Regions from separate parts of the Comamonas fluminis genome, predicted to be linked through region 2. Evidence: riboswitches for the same ligand, from Rfam matches in the RefSeq annotation. Region 2 holds a riboswitch; each other region holds the start of a gene.

Region 1 (3,268 bases), 510 kb from region 2:
TTCCATCGATTGCACCGGGCAAAAGCGGCATCTTAAATTTCGCCACTAGAGAGCACTAGCGGTCAAAATCAGGACGTTTTCATACCTCAAACGGGATAATCCATGCGTGATGCACTCGATCTGAATACCGTCCGTGTCTATGTGGCCGTGGTGGATGAGCAGAGCTTTGCGGGTGCATCGCGTCTTTTGGCTATGCCTTCGTCCAATGTCAGCCGCCACGTTGCCGCGCTGGAGCGCAGACTGGGCACACGTCTGCTGGAGCGCAGCACCCGCCACCTGCGCATGACGGAAGCGGGCCGGCTGCTCTACGAACGCGCCAAACCTTTGCTCGACACCTTGCTCGGCACGGAGGAAGAGCTGGGCGCGGTGCAGCGCGAGCTGCGCGGCCCTTTGAAGATGTGCATGCCGGGCGAGGCGCCCAGGCTGCTGGCGCCCATCCTTGCCGAGTTCTGCAGTCTCCACCCCGGGATTGAGCTTGAATGCGACACCCGCATGACCGGTCTGGAAGTGCTGCGAGAAGACGTGGATCTGTCCATCGTCTTCCACCGGGGCCCTCAGGAGGACAGCACTTTCATTACCCGCGAACTGGCCACCCTGCCCAGCATCGTGGTGGCCGTTCCCTCCTTGCTGGCTAAGACTGGTATGCCACGCCATGTGCGCGAGCTGAAATCGCTGCCCTGCATCACCACCCTCAGTGCGCTCAAGGGCCAACCTTGGCAGTTTCAGAACGCTGCGGGCGACATCGTCAAGGTGCCGGTGCGCAGCCGCTACCGCGTCAACAGCGGAGAGCTGGCCGTGGCAGGCGCACGGCAAGGCATAGGCTTTGCGATTGTGGCGGCCAACCCCTGCCAGGAAGACCTTGCTGCGGGCCGATTGCAGGAGGTGCCACTGGACTTGTGCCCCGCCCCCCTGAAATTGCTGGGGGCATATAGCCACCGCCACTCGGTGACTGCGCGTGTGCGGGCACTGCTGGAGTTGATACAGCTGCGGCTGGCGGGATTGGCAAGCTCTCCCGACAAGCAGGCGAAGGCCTGAAAAGAAACCGCCTCCACCGTTGCCACGAAACGAACCAGCCCGACAGCCACACCACATCAACGGTGACCGCTATCAAAACAGATGTTTTCTGCTCCAGCCCTTGGCCAGTTGCATGACTCAGGCCGCTTCAGGCCACGGACTAACCCGAATACCTGTCTGAAACTGGCTAAAATCGCGCTCATCCTGCGGGAGAGCGGAACCCGGCAACGGTTCCCGCCGAAGGCGCAAACTCCCATAATCGCTCAGGCAATAAGTACCGCAGGTGGGCCAGGCAATGGCCCGGATATCGCCAACTGGAGAGCAGTCCGCAATCACAAGTTTGCAGGACTCACCGAAGGGGCAAGCACGCCAGACGCCTTGGCGCACGTGCGCAACTCTCAGGTACAAAGGACAGCGGGAGAGGCAAACCAGACATTCCCGCCGATGTGAGTGGCGGGTCTATTTTCAAAAGCCTCCAAGCGCCGTCATGCTGCCTTCCGTCTCTTTGCTGGATTCGTTCCAGACCTCCAATTTCACCGTCATGCTGGTCATCTATCTGGTGGCCATCACGGCAGAAGCCATGTCTGGCGCGCTGGCGGCTGGCCGTCGCAATATGGACATTTTTGGCGTGGTGGTCATCGCCTTTGTCACCGCCCTGGGCGGCGGCACCATTCGCGACATGGTGCTGGGCCACTACCCGATTGGCTGGACGCAACACCCCGAATATGTGTATCTGGTCATCAGCTTTGGCCTGCTGACCACGGTGATTGCGCGCCATATGGTCAAGCTCAAGCAGGTGTTTTTGCTGCTGGACGCCATGGGCCTGATTGCTTTCTCGCTGATCGGCTGCAACACCGCGCTGGAGCTGGGCTACCCGACCATCGTCGTCATCATGGCGGGCATGATTACCGGCATCAGCGGCGGCATCCTGCGCGATGTGCTGTGCAACCAGGTGCCCGTGGTCTTCCGTCGCGAGCTATATGCCAGCGTCTCGCTCACCGTCTGCCTGATGTTCCTGGGCCTGCGCTATCTGGATGTAAGCTCGAACATCAGCACCGCGATCTGCTTTGCGGGCGGTCTGGCCTTCCGTCTGGCGGCGATTCGCTTTAAATGGCGGCTGCCGGTCTTCTCTTATCAACAACGTTGGGAGTAGACGGCTCCCCCCCTGTGGCGCTGCGCGCCTTCCCCCTGAGGGGGACGGCACCTTCGCCGCGAGCCGGCTCTTGCTCGGTGCCACTGACTTTGGAGTGCGCCAGTTTTTGTGCCACGCCCTCTTTGATGTCGTTTTTTCATGTCTGAAGCTCTTGATCGCCTGCTTGAAGGTATGACCCCGAACGCCCAGCAGTGGCGCGTGCTGGAGACCGACTTTGCTTGCGGCCTGGGCTTTTTGCAGACCTGGGCTGCATGGCAGGCCCGTGCTCAGCGCCCTCGCATGCTGCATTTTGTGGCTTTGCTGGGTCATGCCCCCACTCACGCTGAACTGCAGCAAGCCCTGCCCACCAGTGGCCCACTGCAGCCACTGGGCGAACAATTGGCTGCGCAATGGTGGGGGCTGCTGCCCGGCATTCACCGCCTGTCGTTTGAGCAGGGCCAGGTGCTGCTGACGCTGTATGTGGGTGATACGCAAAACCTGCTGCGCAGGCAGCCACCACTGGCGGCAGATGGCATCCACATGCGCAATGCCGATGACGCCTGCTGGAGCCCCGATGCCCTCAAAAACCTGGCCCGCCACTGCCGCCGGGGCACGCTGCTGACGGCGCCCACGGCAAGCATGGCGCCCGCATTGCGCAAGCTGGGCTTTGAGCTGCAAGGCGATGCAATCCACGCACAACAGCCGCAGGCGCTGCAAGCCCGCTACAACCCCGCCTGGGAGCCGCGCCACCGCGCGGATGGCCTGCCCGCCCCGGTCAATCAGCCCGGCCACTGTCTGGTGCTGGGCGCAGGTCTGGCCGGTGCGGCAGCGGCCGCCAGTCTGGCCCGGCGCGGCTGGCAGGTGACCGTGCTGGACAAGGCGGCCCAGCCCGCAGCCGGTGCGTCCGGCCTGCCTGCGGGTCTGTTTTGCCCCCATGTTTCGCCCGACGACAGTGTTTTATCGCGCCTGTCCAGAAGCGGCGTGCGCACCACGCTACAAACTTTGCAGCACCTCAGCAGCCATGCCAAGCTGCCGACAGCTCAGGACTGGGCGCATATTGGCGTGCTGGAGCATGACCTGAACGAGCCCGCCCATCTGCCCCCGCAATGGCTGGATGTAGGC
Region 2 (3,268 bases):
CGACCACGCCAGCCACATCGCCAGCCTTGAAGGTGGTGCCCACGGCGGGCAGATCGACAAAAACCACATCGCCCAGCGCGTCTTGCGCATGGACGGTGATGCCGACGATGGCGGCATTGGTGTCAGCGACGTTGATCCATTCGTGTTCTTTGGAAAACTTGATGCTCATGGAGGGCTCCAGATGGTGGATTCGGGGGAATCAGTGAGTTGTTTGAGAAAGGTCCAGTGCGCACTGTAGCGGCGTTCTGGCCCCTGTTTGACAAGTCGCCGGGCAAACTGGCCTGTCTGATTGACGGGGGCAGGCTTAGCCGCGGTAGTAGTTGGTGGGCACAAAAGGCGTGGCCGCCACTTTCATGGGCACAGGCTTGCCGCGCACGATGGCGAAAATCTGGGTGTCCAGCGCGGCGTAGCCGGGCTGCACATAGGCCAGCGCAATGGGCTGGTTCAGCGAGGGGCTGAGCAGGCCGCTGGTGATGTGGCCAATCTGCTGGCCGTCCTGGTTTTGCAGCACCGCCGGTTCGCGCACGGGAATGCGCTCCTGCGCAATCAGGGCCACGCGCTTGTGTGCAAGCTGCTGCGGGTTTTGCAACTGGGCCAGCACCTTGTCGGCGCCGGGAAAGCCGCCTTCGCGTGCACCGCCGGTGCGGCGCACTTTTTGCATGGCCCAGTTCAGGCCTGCTTCCACGGGCGTGGTGCTGGTGTCGATGTCATTGCCATACAGGCAAAGACCGGCTTCCAGACGCAGTGAGTTGCGCGCGCCCAGACCAATGGGTGCAACCTCGGGCTGGGCCAGCAGGGCTTCGGCCAGTGCTTGAGCGGCGGCGTTGGGCACAGAGATTTCAAAACCGTCTTCGCCGGTATAGCCGCTGCGCGTGATGTAGAGCGCATGGCCTTGCCAGTCGAAGTGATTGCCGGTCATGAAAACCAGCGAGGTGACTTCTGAGATCAAGCGCGAGAGTACGGAAGCCGCCTGTGGACCTTGCAGCGCAAGCAGGGCGCGATCAGGCAAGGGAACCACTTCGCAGCGCGTGCCAATATGCTTTTGAATATGGGCGATATCGGCTGCCTTGCAGGCGCCATTGACGATGAGAAACAGGTCTTCCCCACGGTTGACGAACATCAGATCGTCCAGAATGCCGCCTTCTTCATTGAGCAGCAGACCGTAGCGCTGCTTGTGCAGACCCAGATCGATCACATCGACGGGCATCAGGCTTTCCAGCGCGGCGGCGGCGTCAGGCCCGCGCAGCAGCAGCTGACCCATGTGGGAAACGTCGAACAGGCCTGCAGCCTTGCGGGTGTGCAGATGCTCGGCCATCAGCCCTTGCGGGTACTGTACGGGCATGGAGTAACCGGCAAACGGCACCATGCGGGCACCCAGCTTCTGGTGCAGGGCAAACAGCGGGGTGGTCAGCAGGGCAGAGTTGTTGTCGACAGCAGTCACAGGCAAGCGCTCCGGTATTCATACCAAATAGGGGGGCCGCGCATGGCATTCATGCGTGGCTTGCTTGCCTTGCTGTCCGCTTTACCTGAGAGATTCACCGCCGCAGTGAAGTCGGGCAGTTTGCTCCTTCGGTGGATGTCGTCACGATGTCCGGCATCTCTCTCCAGCAAGGAACGCTGCAGGACTTCATCCTGTCAGCGCTTGTCAGTCCTTTTGCCTGAGCGTTTTGACAGCGTTGATGGGCTGTCTGCGCCTTCGGCGGCACCGGACAGCTTGAAGCTGCGGGCACTCTCTCCTGACGGGCGCCATTCTAGCGGGAGGCTTCTGTTTCTCACGCTGAAATGACCCGGATTTCGGGTTTCCGATAGTGCTTCAGCGCGAAATCAGGAGCTCTTTTCGGGTGCTTGCGGCGCTGGCTTGGGGCTCAGATCTTCAAAAATCAGCTCGTAAGGCTGTTCAAAACAGGTGGTGACAGGCTGGCCATTGCTGATGGCTGGCTTAAAGCGCCAGCGGGTGAACGAGCGCTCAATGGCGGCGATGATGCGCGGGTCGGCATCTGCGGGCTTGTAGTTCTTGCGGCCCATTTTCCCCTCGGGCGTCACTTCAAACTGATAGACCACCGTGAACTTTGCGCCTTCGGGGTACCACTGAGGATCGAGCTTGGCATGTGGGTAGGTTCGCACCACGGCAGGTTTATCGATCTGGCTGGCTGGCGTGCATTCGGCCCAGGGCTTTTGGGGCGGTGGCGGTGTGGTGGTACAGGCGCTGAGTAGCAGGGCCGATGCAGCGAGGGTGGCAAGGCTGAGATGTCTTGGGGCGCAGAAAGTCTTCATGCGTTCATTGTCGGTCAGGCCCGCTGCATTGCTGGTAAGGATTGGTTGACGCAGGAGCGCCACCAGGGTGATCCTGTGTGGGGCGTCTGCAGGTCCAGCCGCTCGCCCATCATGGGGGTCGCGATGGCGACGTTGCTTTCTTTGGCTAACCCAACAATTTGCTCAAACGGGTCCCACCAGGCATGCATGGCCAGGTTGAAGGTGCCGTTATGGATGGGCAGCAGCCAGCGCCCGCCAAGATCCTTGTGGGCCTGAATGGTCTGGGCCGGATGCATATGGACATAGGGCCAGTGCGCGTCGTAGGCGCCGGTTTCCATCAGCGTCAGATCAAACGGCCCGAAGCGGCGGCCAATTTCTGTAAAGCCGTCAAAGTAACCACCATCGCCGCTGAAAAACACGCGCAGCGGCTGGCTGCTCTGCAAATCCTCAATCACCCAGGATGACCACAGCGTGCGGTTTCCGTCACTCAGGCTGCGGCCCGAGAAATGCTGGGCGGGCGTGGCGGTAAAGCGCAGGCCATCGACCTCACTGGCCTGCCACCAGTCATGCTGAATGATTTTTTCGGTCTTGACGCCCCAGCTCACCAGCCGGTCGCCCACACCCAGCGGGCAGAGAAAGGTTTCCACCTTGGGAGCAAGTGCCTTGATCGCGGCATGGTCCAGATGGTCGTAATGGTCGTGTGACAGCAGCACTCCGCGCAGCGGCGGCAAGTCAGCCAGTGCAATCGGCGGCGCATGAAAGCGCCTGGGGCCGGCAAATGATAGTGGCGACGCCCGTTCAGCAAACACAGGGTCGGTAATCCACCAGCCACCGCGCAGCTTCATCAGCAAGGTGGAATGACCGATGCGATAGAGACTGCGCTCTGGCGCGGCAACCAACTGGGCTGGGGTCAATGCCAGCACCGGCAAGGTGCTGGCGGGGTCGCTGTCGGCAGGCTTGTTGAAGAAAAAGTTCCACAGGGTTTTCGCATCAGGCTGCGGGCTATTGGCCGGGC
Region 3 (3,268 bases), 1.4 Mb from region 2:
CCTGGGCCAGCAAGTCATCCATTTACGGTTTGATCTGCGGCGCCTGCTTTGCGCTGGCCACCATCGGCTTTCGCGGTGGTGCGGTAGAGCTTGGCAGGCTGGGCGTGACTTCGCCCTGGCTGTCGGGAGCCTGGGGCGTGCTGATTGCGCAGACCATGCAATCCATTGGCATGGGGGCGTGGATTGCCAGGACGAATGAACAAGGGCTGCGCCCCATCTTCAGAGCCTGGCGCATTTCGCTGGTGGCGGGCAGCATGGGGGCTGCCGCGTCGCTGGCATGGTTCACGGCCTATGCCATGCAGGGCGCGGCGCCGGTGCGCACGCTGGGCATGGTGGAGGTAGTTTTCAGCTACATCGTCTCGCGCCGCGTCTTTAGCGAAAAGCTCTCCTTGCCCGAAAAGCTGGGTATGGCGCTGATGATGGCCGGGCTGGTGCTGATCTGTCTGCAGCTCTGATTTTGAGAGCTGCTTGCGCACAACTTCATTCGTATTCGGTTGGGTTTATCTATGAATGCCAATGAATACATACGCAAACAGCTTCTGAATCAGTAGCGCTCTGACCTGCTTCAGATGGCCGTCGCGGCCAGCGGTGAGAGCCGTGTCTGAGCGCTGGCGCTGCCCAGCGTCTGCATGACGATGCTGCCCACCATGTCCGCGGTGACGGCAGACAAGGTCCAGCCCAGGTGACCGTGGCCGGTGTTGTAGAAGACGCAGGGCTTGCTGCCCCGGCCCACGCGTGGCATCAGGTTGGGCATCATGGGGCGCAGACCGGCCCATGGCACGACGCTGCGGGTATCAATGCCGGGAAAGCATTGCTGCACCCAGTCGATCAGCGGGCGAATGCGGTCCGAGCGAATGTCCCTGTTGTAGCCATTGAACTCTGCCGTGCCCGCCACGCGGAAACGGTCGTCGCCCAGGCGGCTGGTGACCAGCTTGGTTTCATCATCGAGCAGGCTGACGATGGGGGCTGCCGCGCGGCTGGCCGCATCGCGCAGATTGACGGTGATGGAGTAGCCCTTGACCGGGTAGATGTTGACGCTGTCACCCAACTGGCTGGCCAGTGCACGGCTGGCGGTGCCTGCGCAGATGACCATGGCGTCAAAGTCGGTGGTTTCGGTTTCTGCGCCCTGGCGCACGGTCACGCTGGCCCGCTTGCCGTTGCTGTCCACGGCCACGATTTCTTGTTCGTACAGGCATTTCACGCCCATGCGTTCGCAGGCGGCGGCCAGGCCGCTGGTGAACTTGTGAATGTCGCCGGTAGAGTCGCTCTCGGTGAAATATCCGCCGTAGAACTGGCCCGACAGCGTGGGCTCAATCGCATGCATTTCATCGGGTGTGACGGCGCGGCGCTCCAGGCCGCCCTGTGCCAGCAACTGCGAGACTTTACCCGCGTGCTCAAAGCCTGCACGGTCGCGGTAGATGTGCAGGATGCCTTGCTTTTTCAGGTCGAAATCAATGCCTTCACGTTCAGCCCAGGTGAACAGGTGCTCGCGTGCTGCAATGGCCAGGCGTGCGGTTTCGACGGTGTTTTTCTCGTACTGAGGAATGGCCGCCAGAAACTGTGCGAACCACGAAATCTTGTGCCAGCTGGGTTTGGGATTGACCAGCAACGGCGCGTCGCTTTTGAGCATCCATTTCAGCCCCTTGAGGATGGTGGACCAGTGCGTCCAGACCTCGGCGTTTGATGCGGAAAGCTGGCCACCGTTTGCGAACGAAGTCTCCATGGCCGCGTAGCGCTGCTTTTCAAACAGGGTGACGGCAAAACCGCGGCGAGCCAGAGCGTAGGCGGTGGTGACGCCCGTGATGCCACCACCGATGACGGCGATTGTTTTCATGTTTCAGATTCCAGAAGCGTCAGAGGGTGGAAGCCCCTGCGCAACCATTGCACAGCGGGCGCCCCCTCTGTTCTGGACCTGAGAGATTCACGAGCCGCCTGAGGCGAGGATCGCTTGCTCCTTCGGTATGCCCGGCGGACGATGACATCCGGGCATTCTTCAGAGTGTGTGAAACAGTGATGCCGATCCTTTTGCCTGAGAGTTTCCGGGGCGGTTGCTCCTTCGGCGCTGCATACTTTGGCAAGCTGCAGTCTCTCTCGATATCACCGGGCTGAAAGCCTGTAGGCGAATGTAGGAAGAATGCCCGTGGCTGGCTATGCGGGTTTCCTAGACTTACAGATTCGGTTTCTGGCTTGCCAGCCAGCTCTTGCTGGCACAGGCAAAATCGGCAGCGTGAGTGATCTTCCCGTCAGCCCTGAAACCAAGCCCCGGCGCATTGCCCATCTGGATATGGATGCGTTTTATGCCTCGGTGGAACTGCTGCGCTATCCGCAGCTCAAGGGCTTGCCGGTGGTCATTGGCGGTGGGCGGCGCAGCTTTGATGATGAGTTGCTGGCACGCCATGCGGGGCTGCCGCTGTCAGAGATTCCGGTGGCCGATTTCCCGCTGCTGCGCGACTACACAGGGCGCGGTGTGATCACCACGGCCACCTACCCGGCGCGGCAGTTTGGCGTGGGCTCGGCCATGGGGCTGATGAAAGCGGCCAAGCTGTGCCCGCAGGCGATTTTGCTGCCGGTGGACTTTACCCAATACCGGCGTTTTTCACGCGCTTTCAAGGAAATCATTGTCTCCATCGCGCCGCTGATGGAGAGCCGGGGTGTCGATGAGGTCTATATCGACTTTACCGACGTGCCCGGTGGCCAGCGTGAAGGCGGGCGCGTGCTGGCGCGGCTGATTCAGAAGACGATTTTTGAGGCCACAGGGCTGACCTGCTCGGTAGGTGTGGCGCCCAACAAGCTGCTGGCCAAGATGGCCAGCGAGTTCAACAAGCCCAATGGCATCTCCATCGTGCAGCCAGAAGATCTACAAAGCCAGATCTGGCCGCTGGCCTGCCGCAAGGTCAACGGCATTGGGCCCAAGGCCGATGCCAAGCTCAAAAATCTGGGCATTGAAACCATTGGCGATCTGGCGGCGCAAAGCCTGCCGCAGCTGCTGCACTGGTTTGGCAAAAGCTACGGTCACTGGCTGCATGAGTCGGCCTGGGGGCGTGATGAGCGGCCAGTGGTCACAGAGAGCGAACCCGTTTCCATGAGCCGCGAAACCACGTTCGAGCGTGACTTGCACGCCGTGCGTGACAAGGCCGAGCTGGGGGCGATCTTCACCGATCTGTGCGAGCGCGTGGCCGATGATTTGCAGCACAAGGGCTATGTGGGCCGCACGGTGGGCATCAAGCTGCGCTATGACGATTTCAAGATTGCCACGCGTGACCAGACC

The links. A riboswitch is a leader RNA that binds a small molecule or an ion and turns the genes downstream of it on or off. The one in region 2 is predicted to bind glycine.
Region 1: linked by a shared signal. The riboswitch ahead of JDW18_RS14090 (trimeric intracellular cation channel family protein) and the one ahead of gcvT (glycine cleavage system aminomethyltransferase GcvT) in region 2 are both predicted to bind glycine.
Region 3: linked by a shared signal. The riboswitch ahead of JDW18_RS05325 (D-amino acid dehydrogenase) and the one ahead of gcvT (glycine cleavage system aminomethyltransferase GcvT) in region 2 are both predicted to bind glycine.

What each region holds. Positions count from the first base shown of each region.
Region 1 is NZ_CP066783.1:3,013,505-3,016,772, forward strand. Features, by position in the region: gene JDW18_RS14085 (LysR family transcriptional regulator) at 103-1,035, shown strand; glycine riboswitch at 1,212-1,304, shown strand; glycine riboswitch at 1,319-1,439, shown strand; gene JDW18_RS14090 (trimeric intracellular cation channel family protein) at 1,502-2,167, shown strand; gene mnmC1 (FAD-dependent 5-carboxymethylaminomethyl-2-thiouridine(34) oxidoreductase MnmC1) at 2,306-3,268, shown strand, end outside.
Region 2 is NZ_CP066783.1:2,504,421-2,507,688, reverse strand. Features, by position in the region: gene gcvH (glycine cleavage system protein GcvH) at 1-169, opposite strand, end outside; gene gcvT (glycine cleavage system aminomethyltransferase GcvT) at 305-1,441, opposite strand; glycine riboswitch at 1,504-1,618, opposite strand; glycine riboswitch at 1,637-1,749, opposite strand; gene JDW18_RS11825 (energy transducer TonB) at 1,825-2,274, opposite strand; gene JDW18_RS11820 (MBL fold metallo-hydrolase) at 2,289-3,268, opposite strand, start outside.
Region 3 is NZ_CP066783.1:1,089,841-1,093,108, forward strand. Features, by position in the region: gene JDW18_RS05320 (DMT family transporter) at 1-455, shown strand, start outside; gene JDW18_RS05325 (D-amino acid dehydrogenase) at 566-1,834, opposite strand; glycine riboswitch at 1,892-2,007, opposite strand; glycine riboswitch at 2,008-2,104, opposite strand; gene dinB (DNA polymerase IV) at 2,285-3,268, shown strand, end outside.